DNA from 4 places in the Pseudomonas sp. NY15463 genome. Region 3 is predicted to be linked to each of the others. Evidence: predicted binding sites of a transcription regulator. Region 3 holds the regulator's gene; each other region holds the start of a gene.
The links. The regulator sigma-54, encoded in region 3, starts transcription at its own class of promoters, with help from an activator protein. The targets are predictions, from matches to a motif close to ANTGGCATNNANNTTGCTNT.
Positions count from the first base shown of each region.

Region 1: ACNFIC_RS14760 (CmpA/NrtA family ABC transporter substrate-binding protein) is a predicted target of sigma-54. The motif match lies at 2,185-2,204, and genes of this name have one in related genera.
Region 2: ACNFIC_RS19565 (flagellar basal body rod protein FlgF) is a predicted target of sigma-54. The motif match lies at 1,741-1,760, and genes of this name have one in related genera.
Region 4: flgB (flagellar basal body rod protein FlgB) is a predicted target of sigma-54. The motif match lies at 2,501-2,520, and genes of this name have one in related genera.

Region 1 covers NZ_JBLUQD010000005.1:319,779-323,778, forward strand. Annotated here, with positions in the region: gene ACNFIC_RS14750 (nitrate/nitrite transporter) at 1-149, opposite strand, end outside; gene ACNFIC_RS14755 (ANTAR domain-containing response regulator) at 340-918, opposite strand; gene ACNFIC_RS14760 (CmpA/NrtA family ABC transporter substrate-binding protein) at 929-2,143, opposite strand; gene ACNFIC_RS14765 (quinone-dependent dihydroorotate dehydrogenase) at 2,270-3,292, shown strand; gene rmf (ribosome modulation factor) at 3,414-3,629, opposite strand.
Region 2 covers NZ_JBLUQD010000007.1:366,855-370,854, reverse strand. Annotated here, with positions in the region: gene flgE (flagellar hook protein FlgE) at 14-1,375, shown strand; gene ACNFIC_RS19570 (hypothetical protein) at 1,448-1,633, shown strand; gene ACNFIC_RS19565 (flagellar basal body rod protein FlgF) at 1,818-2,558, shown strand; gene flgG (flagellar basal-body rod protein FlgG) at 2,606-3,391, shown strand; gene flgH (flagellar basal body L-ring protein FlgH) at 3,425-4,000, shown strand, end outside.
Region 3 covers NZ_JBLUQD010000002.1:478,711-482,710, reverse strand. Annotated here, with positions in the region: gene rapZ (RNase adapter RapZ) at 1-582, opposite strand, end outside; gene ptsN (PTS IIA-like nitrogen regulatory protein PtsN) at 585-1,049, opposite strand; gene hpf (ribosome hibernation-promoting factor, HPF/YfiA family) at 1,062-1,370, opposite strand; gene ACNFIC_RS06405 (RNA polymerase factor sigma-54) at 1,449-2,942, opposite strand; gene lptB (LPS export ABC transporter ATP-binding protein) at 3,114-3,839, opposite strand; gene lptA (lipopolysaccharide transport periplasmic protein LptA) at 3,840-4,000, opposite strand, start outside.
Region 4 covers NZ_JBLUQD010000007.1:371,029-375,028, reverse strand. Annotated here, with positions in the region: gene flgA (flagellar basal body P-ring formation chaperone FlgA) at 1-410, opposite strand, end outside; gene ACNFIC_RS19600 (chemotaxis protein CheV) at 474-1,403, shown strand; gene cheR (protein-glutamate O-methyltransferase CheR) at 1,454-2,281, shown strand; gene flgB (flagellar basal body rod protein FlgB) at 2,567-2,974, shown strand; gene flgC (flagellar basal body rod protein FlgC) at 2,978-3,421, shown strand; gene flgD (flagellar hook assembly protein FlgD) at 3,437-4,000, shown strand, end outside.

The sequences.
Region 1 (4,000 bases), on a different contig from region 3:
CCGCGTTGTTGGGCGGTCAGGTGCAAGTCGGCGGCAATTTGCACCGCCAGGGGGCCGAGCAGGTACCAGACCATGAAGCTCAGGTCGAAGTACAGGAAGGCGGCGAACAGCGTGGGCACATGCCCGGATTTCCAGAAGCTCGTATTCATCGAACACCTCGTTCGGCGTACAACGTAAAGGGCGGAAACGAAAAAGACGCCGCTACCCGGTCCACTTGCGTGGAGGGGAGCGACGTCTTTGTCGGAGAGTGTGGGGCAACCGCCGTTGGCTACCTGAGGTTCACTGAGCAAGAGCCGGGCCAATGTTGCACGTGGCAGGTTCGATGGCTCGGCAGATGTGCTATCCGCCGAGCATCTCCGACATGGCGATGATCTGCTCGGCCACCTGGATCAACTTCTGCTGACGGCTCATGGCTTGGCGGCGCATCAAGGTGTAGGCCTGTTCCTCGTTGCACGACTTCATCTTCATCAGCAAACCCTTGGCTTGCTCGATGCGCTTGCGTTCGGCCAACTGCTGGTCGCGCGCCAGCAGTTGGGCCTTGAGCGCCTGGTCGCTCTCGAAGCGGGCCATGGCCACATCGAGGATTGGCTGCAAGCGTGTGGCCTGGATGCCTTCGACGATGTACGCGCTGACGCCGGCCTGGATCGCCTGGCGCATGGCCGTTGGATCATGCTCGTCGGTGAACAGCACGATGGGGCGGGGACGGTCGCGGCTGACCATCACCACCTGTTCCATCACATCGCGTCCCGGTGACTCGGTATCGATCAGCACCACGTCCGGGTGCACCGTTTCGACGCAGGCCGGCAGGTCGATGGTCAGTCCGGTGGCCTCGATCACTTCGAAGCCGGCTTCGACCAGCGCGGCTTTGAGGCGGCCGACTTTCTTTTCGGTGTCGTCGATCAACAGAACCCGTAGCACGGCCATCTCCTCAGCGCCCCACGCGAGCAGGGGCGCCCGCGTCCAGTGCATGCAGGCTGAAGCTGCGTGCGTAGCCATAAGGGTCGCTGCCGTCCCAGCGGCTGCCATCGATCAGCAGACTGCTGCGCATCGGCGCCTGGGCGCAGGGCACGTCCAGTGCGTCGGCGGCCTCGCGGTACAGGTCCAGTTGCTGGACCTGCTGCGCCACGCCGAGGTAGTCCGGGTCCTCGCGCAGGATGCCCCAGCGGCGGAACTGAGTCATGAACCACATGCCATCGGACAGGTACGGCAGGTTGGCCCGGCCTTGGTCGAACAGGCGCAGGGCATGGGCGTCTTGCCAGTGATTGCCCAAGCCATCCTGATAGTCGCCCAGCAGCCGTCCTTCGATGCTCGCCACGGCGGTGTCCAGGTAGCCGCTGGCGCTGAGCAGCTGGGCCGTGCCACGCCGGTTCTCCAGGCTGCCCTCGATGAATCGGCTGGCGCTGAGGATTGCCTTGATCAGGGCTCGCGCGCTGTTGGGATACTGTTCGACGAAGCCACGCGCGCACGCCAGGACTTTTTCTGGATGGTCCGGCCAGATCGACTGGCTGGTGGCCAGGGTAAAGCCTTGGTGTTGCGCCACGGCGTTGGCCGCCCACGGCTCGCCCACACAGAAGCCGTCGATACGCCCAGCCTGCAGGTGGGCGACCATCTGCGCCGGTGGCACCACCACGCTGTCGACGTCGAACAGCGGGTGGATGCCTTGGCTGGCCAGCCAGTAATACAGCCACATGGCGTGGGTGCCGGTGGGGAAGGTCTGGGCGAAGGTCAGGCGCGCACCGCCCTGGTGCACCAATCGGGCTAGCGCCTCGGGATTGGTCACGCCCTTGCGTTGCAGGGATGCCGACAGGTTGATGGCCTGGGCGTTCTGGTTCAGCCCCATGAGCACCGCCATGTCGCGGGCGGGGCCGCCGGCAATCCCCAGTTGCACGGCATACACCAACCCGTACAAGCAGTGGGCGGCATCCAGTTCGCCGCTGACCAGCCTGTCGCGCAGCCCGGCCCAGGATGCCTGGCGGTGCAGGTTGAGGGTCAGGCCCTGCTGTTGGGCAAAGCCCTGGGTTGCGGCCACGACCACCGAAGCGCAGTCGCTCAAGGCCATGAAACCGATGTCCAGGCTGGGTTTTTCCGGCGCGTCGCTGCCGTTGACCCAGGCCAGCGGTGATGTCGGGAGGGGGGTATTCAAGGAAAACCTCGGGGTTTCGGATGGGGCTGCATACCGGCTTCGAAGCAACCCATGTGCCAGGGCCCTGTCGCCCTGGCGGCACGCTGGCTATAATCGCCCCCTCACACACCGCGAGTCCGCCCGCCCATGTATACCCTGGCCCGCCAGCTGCTGTTCAAGCTCTCCCCGGAAACCTCCCACGACCTGTCGCTGGACCTGATCGGCGCTGGAGGCCGTCTGGGCCTCAACGGCCTGCTGTGCAAACAGCCTACGGCGTTGCCGGTCAATGTCATGGGCTTGAACTTCGCCAACCCTGTCGGCCTGGCCGCAGGGCTGGACAAGAATGGCGCGGCCATCGATGGCTTTGCCCAACTGGGCTTCGGTTTCGTCGAAATCGGCACCATCACCCCGCGCCCGCAGCCAGGTAACCCCAAGCCGCGCCTGTTCCGCTTGCCGGAGGCGACGGCGATTATCAACCGCATGGGTTTCAACAACCTGGGGGTCGATCACCTGCTGGCACGGGTACGTGCAGCCCGTTACAACGGCGTGCTGGGCATCAACATTGGCAAGAACTTCGATACCCCGGTCGAGCGCGCCCAGGATGATTACCTGATCTGCCTGGAGAAGGTCTACAACGACGCCAGCTACATCACGGTCAACGTCAGCTCGCCAAACACCCCGGGCCTGCGCTCGCTACAGTTCGGCGACTCGCTCAAGCAACTGCTCGATGCCTTGGCCGAGCGCCGCGAGCAGTTGGCCAGCGCCAACGGCAAGCGTGTCCCGCTGGCCATCAAAATTGCCCCGGACATGAGCGATGAAGAAACTGCCCTGGTGGCCGCTGCGCTGGTTGAGTCGGGCATGGACGCAGTGATCGCAACCAACACCACGCTGGGTCGTGAAGGGGTCGAAGGGCTGGAGTTCGGCGCTGAAGCGGGTGGCCTGTCGGGGGCACCGGTACTGGAAAAGAGCACGCACACGGTAAAAGTGCTGGCAGGCGAGCTGGGCGGTAAACTGCCGATCATCGCAGCCGGTGGTATTACCGAGGGTCGCCATGCGGCTGAGAAGATCGCCGCCGGTGCGAGCCTGGTGCAGATCTACTCGGGCTTCATCTATAAGGGCCCGGCACTGATCCGCGAAGCGGTGGATGCGATCGCAGCGATGCCGCGTTGAGGGCGGGCGTCTGCAAAGCGGTGTGAGGCGCGATAAAAAAGGGGCCCCGTATGGGGCCCCCTGGGCCGCAGCCCGCCGCACGGATAGTGCGCGCATGGTGACTCGAATTCAGTGTCCTCGTTCAGCCAACGGCGTGATTTTCGTTGAGTCTATGAATGCCAGCAGTGCCGGTCATGCCGTCCCAGTTGTCGCCGCGACCTTCACGCCAGCCGTTGATCCAGGCTTGGCGAACAGAGGGAAGATTGAAGGGGCAAAGTTCGCGGGATTTGCCGGTGACCCCATACTGGTAGCCACGTGAATATGCTCTTTCCAACGGATCACGCTTAAGTCTTCTCATAGGGTGTTGCCCTCACTTGTTGACTGTAATGTCCCGTCGGCCTCTCCGAGGCCGGGCAGAATCGTTCTGCCGGTGTGCGCCCGCTGCCGGCGTGGCGGGCTGAAAGTGCCGCCCCTTTGCGGAACGGCCTGAGACCAGTTCTAACGAATGAGCGTCACAGTGGGAATGATCGATTTGTCATAAGGACGTAACGTTTTCGTGGCTACGGGGATAAGTAAACGAATGCGACTGAACCGCGTTCGCGGCTAACCCAGCTAAGATTGGGCTTCTGGCGAAGTTGACGTCATTTTGCCAGCGCCGTCAGTCGCTGGCGGTAATAATCAGTAATACGACGAAGGGTCATATCCTGGCGCTGCGTCGAGGAAATTTTC
Region 2 (4,000 bases), on a different contig from region 3:
AAGGAGCAACAGCATGTCTTTCAATATCGGTCTTAGCGGTCTGTACGCGGCCAACAAGCAACTGGATGTCACCGGTAACAACATCGCCAACGTCAATACCACCGGCTTCAAGTCGTCGCGCGCCGAATTCGCCGACGTGTACGCTGGCGCCAACCGCCTGGGCGTGGGCAAGAACCAGGTCGGCAACGGCGTGCGCCTGGCGGCGATCTCCCAGCAGTTCACCCAGGGCGATGTGAACAACACCGGCAACGTGTTGGACATGGGCATCCAGGGGACTGGCTACTTCATCCTGTCCGACAACGGCTCGATGGTGTACACCCGTGCGGGTGCTTTCCAGAGCAACAAGGACAACTATGTGGTTACCTCGGACGGCCTGCGCCTACAAGGCTATGCCGCCGATGCCAATGGCAACATCAAGAAGGGCATCCTGACTGATCTGAGGATCGACACCTCGGCGCTGGCGCCGAAGGCGACCTCGCTGATCGACCAGGGCATCAACCTGAACTCCGAAGCCGACGATATCCCACTGCCGACCGCCACGCCGCCGGGGCCTGGCGAAATCGCCTTCGACCCGTCCGATGACACCACGTACACCAAGTCGTTCGCCACCAAGGTGTATGACACCCAAGGTAACGAACACACCATGGAGCAGTTCTATCGCAAGACCGATCAGAACGAGTGGACCATGTATACCCTGATCGACGGTCGCAATCCGATGGATCCTTCCAGTACCTCGCCACTGATCGGCACCATTTCGTTCAATGAAGATGGCACCGTGAAAGCGATGGACGCCGACGCCACCAGTATCCCGGTCGGCGCGCCGGCCACTGCCGAGTGGGCTGTGACCAACAATACCTTCAGCCTCAAGGGTTGGATTCCGGCGACTCAGGATTCCTCGGGTAACTGGGTGTCCAACGGTTCGGCCGAGAACACCGCTGGCATGCGCCTGTCGATGAACAGCACCACCTCCTACAACACCGAGACCGCGCGCTCGTCGCAGTCCCAGGACGGCTACGCCACCGGTATTCTGTCGAGCCTGTCGATCGACTCCACCGGCGTGATGTTCGCCAGCTTCAGTAACCAGCAGTCCCGCGCCATCGGTCAGATCGCCCTGGCGAGCTTTGCCAACGACCAGGGGTTGCAGCAGATCGGTGGTACTCGCTGGACCGAGACCTTCTCTTCGGGTATTCCGGGCATCGACTCGCCGAAGACTGGCATTCTGGGTAGCGTCGAGTCCAACTCGCTGGAAGCCTCGAACGTCAACCTGACCCAGGAGTTGGTCGAGCTGATCAAGGCGCAGAGCAACTACCAGGCCAACGCCAAGACCATCTCTACTGAAAGCACCATCATGCAGACCATCATCCAGATGACCTGATACGGCCTGACTGAGCGTGTTCGGCGAACCCCTTTGCGTGCGAAGGGGTTCGTCGTTTTTGCAGGAGGGATCATGAACAAGTTGCTTGTGGCGTTGCTAGTCGCGTTCTGCCTGTGTCAGGCCCAGGCCGGCACTGCACCCTGGTGGCGCTGGGAAAGCCAGGCCGACGGGCGCCTGGTGTGTTCGCAATGGTCGCCGGGGGAGGGCTGGAAGAAGTTCGCCGGGCCCTACACCAATGCGGGGTGTCGCGAGCCTTGATGTTGTGTTGCCACCCACCGGCAATTCCGCGCCGGTTATCCGACGGCGCGCCCGCTGATCGGTCCTGCAAAAGCCCGATTCCACGGGCTTTTTCGTGTTTTTCAAAAGTTGGTTCGGAACTTGCTTTGTAGCCTGTACAGCAACGGCGAGCGGCAAACGATCGCCAGTGCAGCGGAGGATGACTGTGGACAAGATGCTTTACGTGGCCATGACCGGCGCCAGCCAGAACGCGCTGGCGCAAAAGGCCCACGCCAACAACCTGGCGAACATTTCCACCAATGGTTTCCAGAAAGACCTCGAACAGGCGCGCTCGATGCCGGTGTTCGGCGACAGCTTTCCGTCGCGCGCCTACGCCATGACCGAGCGTCCGGCCACCGATTTCAGTGAAGGCCCGCTGGTCGAAACCGGGCGTGACCTGGATGTGGCGGTGTCCGGCAAGGGGTTCATTGCCGTGCAGGCGCCCGACGGCAGCGAAGCCTATGTGCGCACCGGCAGCCTGAACATTGACGCCCTGGGTGTGCTGCGTGCCGGCAACGGTATGCCGGTACTCGGCAATGGCGGTCCTATCGCGGTGCCGCCGGAGCAGAAGGTCGAGGTGGGGGCTGACGGCACCATCAGCATCCGCTCCATGGGCGAAGGTCCGCGGGTGATGGCTGAGGTGGACCGCATCAAGCTGGTCAATCCCGCTACCACCGCCATGACCAAGGGTCTGGACGGCATGATCCATACCAAGAGCGGGCAGCCTGCCGACATCGACCCGACTGTACGCGTGGTGTCGGGCTTCCTGGAAGGCAGCAACGTCAATGCGGTCGAGGAAATGACCTCGGTGCTGGCGCTGTCCCGTCAGTTCGAACTGCACGTGAAAATGATGAACGCAGCCAAAGAAGGCGATGAAGCCATGGCGCGTGTTTTGCAAATCGGCTAACCACACTTGAACGGGTGCCGTAAAACAGGCGCACGAGGAGAACACTGATGCTTCCGGCTCTTTGGGTCGCTAAAACCGGCCTGTCCGCCCAGGACACCAACCTGACCGTCATTTCCAACAACCTGGCCAACGTCTCGACCACCGGCTTCAAGCGTGATCGCGCCGAGTTCCAGGACCTGCTGTACCAGATCAAACGCCAGCCGGGCGCGCAGTCCACCCAGGACAGCGAGCTGCCGTCGGGCCTGCAGGTCGGTACCGGTGTGCGCATCGTCGGCACCCAGAAGAACTTCTCCGTCGGTAGCCTGCAAACCACCGAAAACCCGCTGGACCTCGCGGTCAATGGCCGTGGTTTCTTCCAGGTTTTGCAGCCCGATGGCACCGTTTCGTATACCCGTGACGGCACCTTCCACCTGAACGCTGACGGTCAGGTGGTCACCGTCAATGGCTTCCCGCTGGAGCCTGCGATCGTGGTGCCCAACAACGCCCAGACCTTCACGGTTGGCCAGGACGGCACTGTCTCGATCACCGTTGCTGGCAACGCCGCACCCCAGGTGATCGGTAACCTCCAGACCGCCGACTTCATCAACCCGGCCGGTCTGCAAGCCATTGGCGACAACCTGTTCCTGGAAACCGCTGCCAGCGGCGCGCCGCAGGTTGGCACGCCAGGCCTGAACGGCTTCGGCACCACCCTGCAACAGACCCTGGAAAACTCCAACGTCAGCACGGTGGAAGAGTTGGTCAACATGATCACCACCCAGCGTGCCTACGAGATGAACTCCAAGGTCATCTCCACCGCCGACCAGATGCTGTCGTTCGTTACCCAGCAGCTGTAAGCCCTGAGCCAGTAACACCGTGAGGTAAGTGTCATGAAGCGTCTGTTGTCCGTTTTCGCCCTTGGGGGGGCGGTGTCGTTGGCCGGTTGCGTCGCGCCGACGCCCAAGCCCAACGACCCGTACTACGCGCCGGTTCTACCGCGCACCCCGTTGCCGGCGGCGGCCAACAACGGTTCGATCTACCAGTCCGGCTTCGAGCAGAACCTGTATTCCGATCGCAAGGCGTTCCGGGTGGGTGACATCATCACCATCACCCTCAACGAGCGTACCTCCGCGAGCAAGAACGCCGGATCCCAGGTTGCCAAGGACAGCACCGCGAACCTCGGCCTGACCTCGCTGTTCGGTGCCGTGCCCAACACCAACAACCCGCTGGGCAGCGGCGACCTTACGCTGAACGCTGGCTACAGCGGCACCCGGGCCACCAAGGGTGCTAGCACCGCCTCGCAAGGTAATACCCTGACCGGTTCGATCACCGTCACCGTGGCCGAGGTGCTGCCCAACGGCATCATTGCCGTGCGCGGCGAAAAGTGGATGACCCTGAACACCGGTGAAGAGCTGGTGCGCATCGCCGGCATGATCCGTGCCGACGACATCGCCACCGACAACACC
Region 3 (4,000 bases):
GGGGTTGGGCAGGCAGCGCACATCGAACACCAGGTCCGCGTCCACCGGCATGCCGCGCTTGAAACCGAACGATTCCACCAGAAATGCGGTGCCTGGCTCAGGTTGGTTCAGCAGGCGCAGCTTGATCGAGTCGCGCAGTTGGTACAGGTTGAGGCTGGTAGTGTCGATCTTGAGGTCGGCAAGGTCGGCAATCGGGCCCAGCAACTCGCTTTCCACGCGGATCGCCTCGGCCAGCGAGCGGCTCTGGTTGGTCAGCGGGTGGCGGCGACGGGTTTCCGAGAAGCGCTTGAGCAGGGTGTCTTCATCAGCATCGAGGTACAACACATCGCACTGGATGTGCCGGGCGCGTGCATCTTCGAGCAGTTCCGGGAAGCGTGACAGGTGGCTAGGCAGGTTACGCGCATCGATCGAGACGGCAACCTTGGGTTGCAGTAACTCGGTGTTGATCAGCGCGTTCTCCGCCAACTGCGGCAATAACCCTGCGGGCAGGTTATCGATGCAGTAGTAGCCGTTGTCTTCCAGCACGTCGAGTGCGGTGCTCTTACCGGAGCCGGAGCGACCGCTGACGATGATCAGGCGCATGGTCAATGCTCGTTCTGTACGTCCAGGACGACCTGGAACAGGGCCTCGCTGCTGTCGGCGGCACGCAAGCGATCGCGGACCTCCTTGCGATCGAGCATGCTGGCGATTTGGCGCAGCAGTTCAAGGTGCGCATCGGTGGCGGCTTCCGGGACCAGCAGAACGAACAGCAGGTCGACCGGCGCACCGTCGATGGCGTCGTAATCGATAGGGGCTTCGAGGTGCAGCAGTGCGCTCACCGGCGCAGTGCAGCCTTCCAGCCGGCAGTGGGGAATGGCGATGCCGTTACCGAAGCCGGTGGAGCCCAGTTTTTCGCGAGCGACCAGCTTTTCGAAGACGTCCTGCATCTCCAATTCGGGCACTTGCTCGGCAATCACGGTGGCGACCTTTTCCAGGGCGCGCTTCTTACTGCCGCCCGGCACGTTCACGAGGGAACGGCCGGGGGTCAGAATGGATTCAAGTCGGATCATGGATGAGGGGGATCAGCGGGCGGCTGCGCCTTGCAGCAGACTTTGCTGTTTTTCCTTGTGTTTTTTCAGTTGACGATCGAGCTTGTCAGCCAAAGCGTCGATCGCGGCATACATGTCTTGGTGTTCAGCGTTGGCGACTACTTCGCCACCGGGAATCTGGAGGGTTGCTTCAACCTTCTGCTGCAGCTTCTCGACTTTCATGATCACCGTGACGTTGGTGATCTTGTCGAAATGCCCTTCCACGCGGGCGAGCTTCTCGAGCACATAATCGCGCAGTGGTTGGGTGACTTCTACATGCTGGCCACTGATGTTGACTTGCATACAGCTTCTCCTTTGTTGCCCGTGCATAAAGAGGCAGGTGTTACACCTGCCACTGAAACGCTGTGGCACATCCCGGGGCTACATCAGCCGCTTGCGTTCGCTCGAAGGGGCGATCCCTAAAGACTCGCGGTACTTGGCGACGGTGCGGCGGGCCACCTGGATGCCTTGTGCCTCCAGTAAACCAGCGATCTTGCTGTCACTCAATGGCTTTTTCTGATTTTCCGCTGCGACCAGTTTCTTGATGATTGCGCGGATCGCCGTGGACGAGCATTCGCCGCCTTCGGCGGTGCTCACGTGGCTCGAGAAAAAGTACTTCAGTTCGTAGATGCCACGCGGCGTGTGCATGTACTTCTGGGTGGTGACCCGGGAGATGGTCGATTCGTGCATGCCCACCGCCTCGGCGATGTCATGCAGCACCAGGGGCTTCATCGCTTCGTCGCCGTGATCGAGGAAACCGCGTTGGTGCTCGACGATCTGCGTGGCCACCTTCATCAGCGTTTCGTTGCGGCTCTGCAGGCTCTTGATGAACCAACGCGCCTCTTGCAGCTGGTTGCGCATGAACGTGTTGTCAGCGCTGGTGTCGGCGCGTCGTACGAAACCGGCGTACTGCGGGTTGACCCGCAGGCGTGGAATGGCTTCCTGGTTGAGTTCGACCAACCAGCGATCGCTGTCCTTGCGCACGATCACATCCGGCACCACGTATTCGGGCTCGCTGGACTCGATCTGCGAACCTGGGCGTGGATTGAGCGTCTGGACCAGTTCGATGACCTGGCGCAGCTCGTCTTCCTTGAGCTTCATGCGGCGCATCAGCTGGCTGTAGTCGCGGCTGCCGAGCATGTCGATGAAATCGGTGACCAGACGCTGGGCCTCGGCCATCCAGGGCGTTGAGGCGGGCAACTGGCGCAGTTGCAGCAGCAGGCATTCGCCCAGGGTGCGCGCGCCGATACCGGCAGGCTCGAATTGCTGGATGCGGTGCAGCACCGCCTCGACCTCGTCCAGTTCGATATCCAGCTCCGGGTCGAAACCTTCGCAGATTTCCTCGAGGGTGTCTTCCAGGTAGCCCTGGCTGTTGATGCTGTCGATCAGGGTGACAGCGATCAGGCGATCAGTGTCGGACATCGGGGCCAGGTTCAGTTGCCACAGCAGGTGGCTTTGCAGGCTTTCGCCGACCGAGGTACGGGTGGTGAAGTCCCACTCGTCATCGTCGTTGCTGGGCAGGCTGCTAGCGCTGGTCTGGTAGATGTCTTCCCAGGCCGTGTCGACTGGCAGTTCGTTGGGAATGCGTTCGGCCCACTCGCCTTCTTCAAGGTTTTCCGTACTGCTGGCGGTTTCCTGGAAGGAGGTGTCCTGGACTTCGGAGGCCGGTTTGTTCTCGACGTTGTCCGCCATCGGATCGCTGTTGTCGAAATCGTCGCCGTCTTCCTGACGTTCGAGCATCGGATTGGACTCCAGCGCTTCCTGGATCTCTTGCTGGAGGTCCAGGGTAGAAAGCTGGAGTAGACGGATGGCCTGTTGCAACTGCGGGGTCATCGTCAGTTGCTGGCCCATTTTTAGGACGAGCGATGGTTTCATGGCAGGGGCTTAATACCTTGTTCGCCGGCGCGCATGCGCCATCTACTACGTAGGGCGCGTGGGCGCCGATTTTAAGCAAGTTATATGCCTGAAAATGCAGCGTTTGCCTAGAGTACTGTAACACTTAAGCCCTGATCGGGCGCCTGCGCCAGTGCTCCAGGCGGGCCTGGGTCAGAGGCGGAACTCATGCCCCAAGTAGACTTCCTTGACCAACTGGTTGGCTAGGATGGTCTCGGCATCGCCTTCGGCGATCAACTGGCCGTCGTTGACGATATAGGCGGTCTCGCAGATGTCCAAGGTTTCGCGAACGTTGTGGTCGGTGATCAGTACGCCGATGCCCTTGTTCTTGAGGTGGTGGATGATCTGCTTGATGTCGCCCACGGAAATCGGGTCGACGCCGGCGAACGGTTCGTCCAGCAGGATGAACTTTGGCGCCGTTGCCAGGGCGCGGGCGATCTCGACGCGGCGGCGCTCACCGCCGGACAGGCTCATGCCGAGGTTGTCGCGGATGTGGCTGATGTGGAACTCCTGCAGCAGGCCTTCGAGTTCCTTGCGCCGACCTTCGCGGTCCAGATCCTTGCGGGTTTCGAGGATCGCCATGATGTTGTCGGCCACCGACAGCTTGCGGAAGATCGACGCTTCTTGTGGCAGGTAGCCGATACCCGCTTGTGCACGGCCGTGCATCGGCTGGTGGCTGACGTCGTGGTTGTCGATCAGCACGCGGCCCTGGTCGGCTTGGACCAGCCCTACGATCATGTAGAAACAGGTGGTCTTGCCGGCGCCGTTGGGGCCGAGCAGGCCGACGATCTGGCCACTGTCGATGGACAGGCTGACGTCGCGCACGACTTGTCGGCCCTTGTAGCTCTTGGCCAGGTGCTGGGCTTTGAGGGTTGCCATTTACTCGGCCTTTTTCTTCGGTTGGATCACCATGTCGATGCGCTGACGTGGTGCGGTCACGTTGCCACCGCGACCAGCGGTCGCCACCTGGGTCTTGGTGTTGTAGACGATCTTCTCGCCTTCGGTGGTGTTGCCTTCGTTCTCGACTTTGGCGCGATCGG
Region 4 (4,000 bases), on a different contig from region 3:
CTTTCGCGCTTGAGCGGCCGGGTCATCACCACCACGTCGCGCAATAGGCGCACTTGCGCCGGAACGTAAACCGTCCAGGGCGAGCTGCCGTCACAGCGGACCTTCACCGTTACGCGTCCCAGTGGCGCGGGGCTTTCCAGTGAGGCGTCAAGTTGCTGGCTGCACAGTGGCATGCGCAAGCGCGGGTCGAGGTTGTTGACCTGGATCTCATAGCGCCCCTGGGTTTGGGTGCTAGCCAGATAATCTTCCACCGTGAATTCAAGAAACCCTTGAGTGACACCGATAAGCTGTTCAGGCAAGGTGAACGCCTCCGCCAGTGTACGAGCGCTGGGTGCCATGAGGCACAAGGCGGCGAGCGAGCTAGTCAGCAGGCGCGTCAGTCGTCGGGAAAATGTCGTTTTCGTGTACATGGTGCTCAAAAAAGCAAAGCCCGTGCCGATTTGGTACGCAGGCAATCGTTCAAGGAGTCCGGCATGGCTGGAGTGATGGATTCGGTCAACCAGCGCACGCAGCTGGTGGGGCAGAATCGCCTGGAGTTGCTGTTATTTCGCCTCAATGGCGAGCAGCTCTACGGCATCAATGTGTTCAAGGTCCGGGAGGTGCTGCAGTGCCCGGCACTGACGCTGCTGCCCAAGGCTCATCCGGTGGTGCGCGGGGTGGCCAACATTCGTGGGGCGACCATCCCGATCCTGGATCTGTCCATGGCCACGGGGCTGCCGGGGTTGCAGGAAGACACCCGCAGCAGCTTCGTGATCATCACCGAATACAACACCAAGACCCAAGGTTTCCTGGTGCATTCGGTAGAGCGCATCGTCAACATGAACTGGGAAGAGATCCACCCGCCACCCAAGGGCACCGGGCGCGATCACTACCTGACGGCGGTGACGCGGGTCGACAACCGCATGGTTGAGATCATCGACGTGGAAAAAGTGCTTGCGGAGGTTTCACCGTCGTCACAGTCGGTGTCGGCAGGTGTAGTGGATGCTGAGGTGGCTGACAAGGCCGTGATGCTGCGGGTGCTGACCGTCGACGACTCGTCGGTGGCGCGCAAGCAGGTCAGCCGTTGCCTGCAAACCGTCGGTGTCGAGGTGGTGGCGCTCAATGACGGTAAGCAGGCGTTGGACTACCTGCGCAAGCTGGTCGATGAGGGCAAGCGGCCGGAGGACGAGTTCCTGATGATGATTTCCGACATTGAAATGCCGGAAATGGACGGCTATACCCTCACCTCAGAAATCCGCAGCGATCCACGCATGCAAAAGTTGCACATCTGCCTGCATACTTCGCTTTCCGGGGTATTCAACCAGGCAATGGTGAAGAAGGTCGGTGCCGATGACTTCCTGGCCAAGTTCAGGCCGGATGATCTCGCCCAGCGCGTGGTCGATCGGATCAAGGCAATGCATTGAATTAGCCGGGGTACGCCCCGGCTTTAGTGATTTGAAAAGAGGCGGCAGCTTTGTCTACGGGTAATTTGGATTTCGAACAGTTCCGGGTCTTCCTGGAGAAAGCCTGTGGCATCCTGCTGGGCGAGAATAAGCAGTACCTGGTGTCCAGCCGTCTCAACAAGTTGATGGAGCAGCAGGGTATCAAATCGTTGGGCGAGCTGGTCCAGCGCATCCAGGCCCAGCCGCGTAGCGGTCTGCGCGAGCAGGTGGTCGATGCCATGACCACCAACGAGACGTTGTGGTTTCGCGACACCTATCCGTTCGAGGTGCTCAAGAGCAAGGTCATCCCTGAGTTCATCAAGCAAAACCCAGGGCAGCGCCTGCGTATCTGGTCGGCTGCCTGTTCCTCTGGCCAGGAACCGTACTCCATCTCAATGGCCATCGACGAGTTCGAGCGCAGTAATATCGGTCAGTTGAAAATGGGTGCGCAGATCGTCGCCACAGACCTGTCAGGCTCCATGTTGACCAACTGCAAGACCGGCGAGTACGACAGCCTGGCTATCGCCCGGGGGCTTTCGCAGGAGCGCCTGCAGCGTTATTTCGACACCAAGGGGCCGGGGCGCTGGGCGGTCAAGGCGCCGATTCGCAGTCGTGTCGAGTTCCGCTCCTACAACTTGCTCGACAGTTATGCGCCGTTGGGCAAGTTCGATATCGTGTTCTGCCGCAACGTACTGATCTATTTCTCGGCCCAGGTCAAGAAAGACATCCTCATGCGCATCCATGCCACCCTCAAGCCCGGTGGCTACCTGTTCCTTGGTGCTTCCGAGGCGCTCAACGGATTGCCTGAGCACTACCAGATGGTCCAGTGCAGCCCGGGGATCATCTACCAGGCCAAGTAAGGCGTTGAACGAAGGCCGGTGTCGCAAGACGCCGGCCTTTTTCGTTCTTGGGCGGTGTCGCAGCAAGAGGCAAGTCCTGGCGTCAATTTTCCGTTTTGCCGCTTTTGCCACCCGGCAATTGCCGCTTGTCTGCCATTGGGCGGAACCGCTTTGCCGCTTTTCTGGCATCCATCGATCGCCTTAGGGGCGTGCAGCCCCGTGAATTCGGTCTTTGGCAAAACTGGCACAGGGCTTGCTAAAGCTTTGCCAACGAAATTCCGGTCAACCTTCGAAGGTTTCCCCGACATGAGCATCAGCTTCGACAAAGCGCTCGGCATCCACGAAAAGGCACTGAGCTTCCGCGCTCAGCGCGCCGAAGTGCTGGCCAACAACATCGCCAACGCCGACACGCCCAACTACAAGGCACGTGACATGGACTTCTCGTCGGTGCTCGCCGCCGAGGCGGACAAGCAGCAGAAGGGTCGTATCACCCTTGAGCGCACCGACAGCCGGCACATCGAGGCCGAAGGCCTGGCCATGGCTGACGACAGCCTCAAGTACCGTACCCCGACTCAGCCATCGATTGACCAGAACACTGTGGACGCGCAGATCGAGCAATCGAACTACGCCGAGAACGCCATCAATTTCCAGGCCAGCTTCACCTTGCTCAACAGTAAATTCAAAGGGCTGGTGTCGGCCCTGCGCGGAGAGTAATTCATGTCCCTTTCCAGTGTTTTCAATATCGCCGGTAGCGGCATGAGCGCGCAGAACACCCGCCTCAACACCGTCGCCTCCAACATCGCCAACGCCGAGACCGTCTCGTCGAGCATCGATCAGACCTACCGTGCCCGCCACCCGGTATTCGCCACCACCTTCCAGAACGCGCAAAACGGCACGGGCCAGTCGCTGTTCGAGGATCAGGGTGAGGCTGGGCAGGGTGTTCAGGTGAGCGGCATCGTCGAGGACCAGAGCAACCTGGAGGCTCGCTACGAGCCTAACCACCCGGCGGCGAACAAGGACGGCTATGTCTATTACCCGAATGTCAACGTGGTCGAGGAGATGGCCGACATGATCTCCGCCAGCCGTTCGTTCCAGACCAATGCCGAGCTGATGAACACCGCCAAGACCATGATGCAGAAAGTGCTGACCCTGGGTCAGTAATAAGGAACCCAGACCATGGCTATCGATACCAGCACCACGGGTGTGAATCTCAACGACGTGCTCGCGGCATCCGGCGTCAGCTCCGGCACCAGCAAGAGCGCGCTCAGCGGAACGACCACCAAGACCACCGGTAACGACACCCTCGGCAAGGACGCGTTCCTGCAGCTGCTGGTGACTCAGATGCAGCACCAGAACCCGCTGGACCCGCAGGACAACGGTGAGTTTGTTGCCCAGCTGGCACAGTTCAGCAGCTTGGAAGGCATCACCTCGCTGAATGAATCGGTTTCCGCCATTACCAGCGCCATGGCCTCGTCGCAGGCCCTGCAAGCCTCCTCGCTGGTTGGTCGCTCGGTGATCGTGCAGAACGACAAGGCGGTCGTCGACACCGCCGAGAGCTTCAATGCCCAGTTCGTTGTGCCGCAGGCGATCAGCGAAGCGAAGATCACCATCACCGACAAGGACGGCAAGACCGTCAAGACCATCGAGTTGGGCGAGCAGAAAGCCGGTTACGCCGATTTCATCTGGGACGGCACCAACAGCAGTGGCGAGAAGGTCGATCCGGGCACCTACACCTTCACT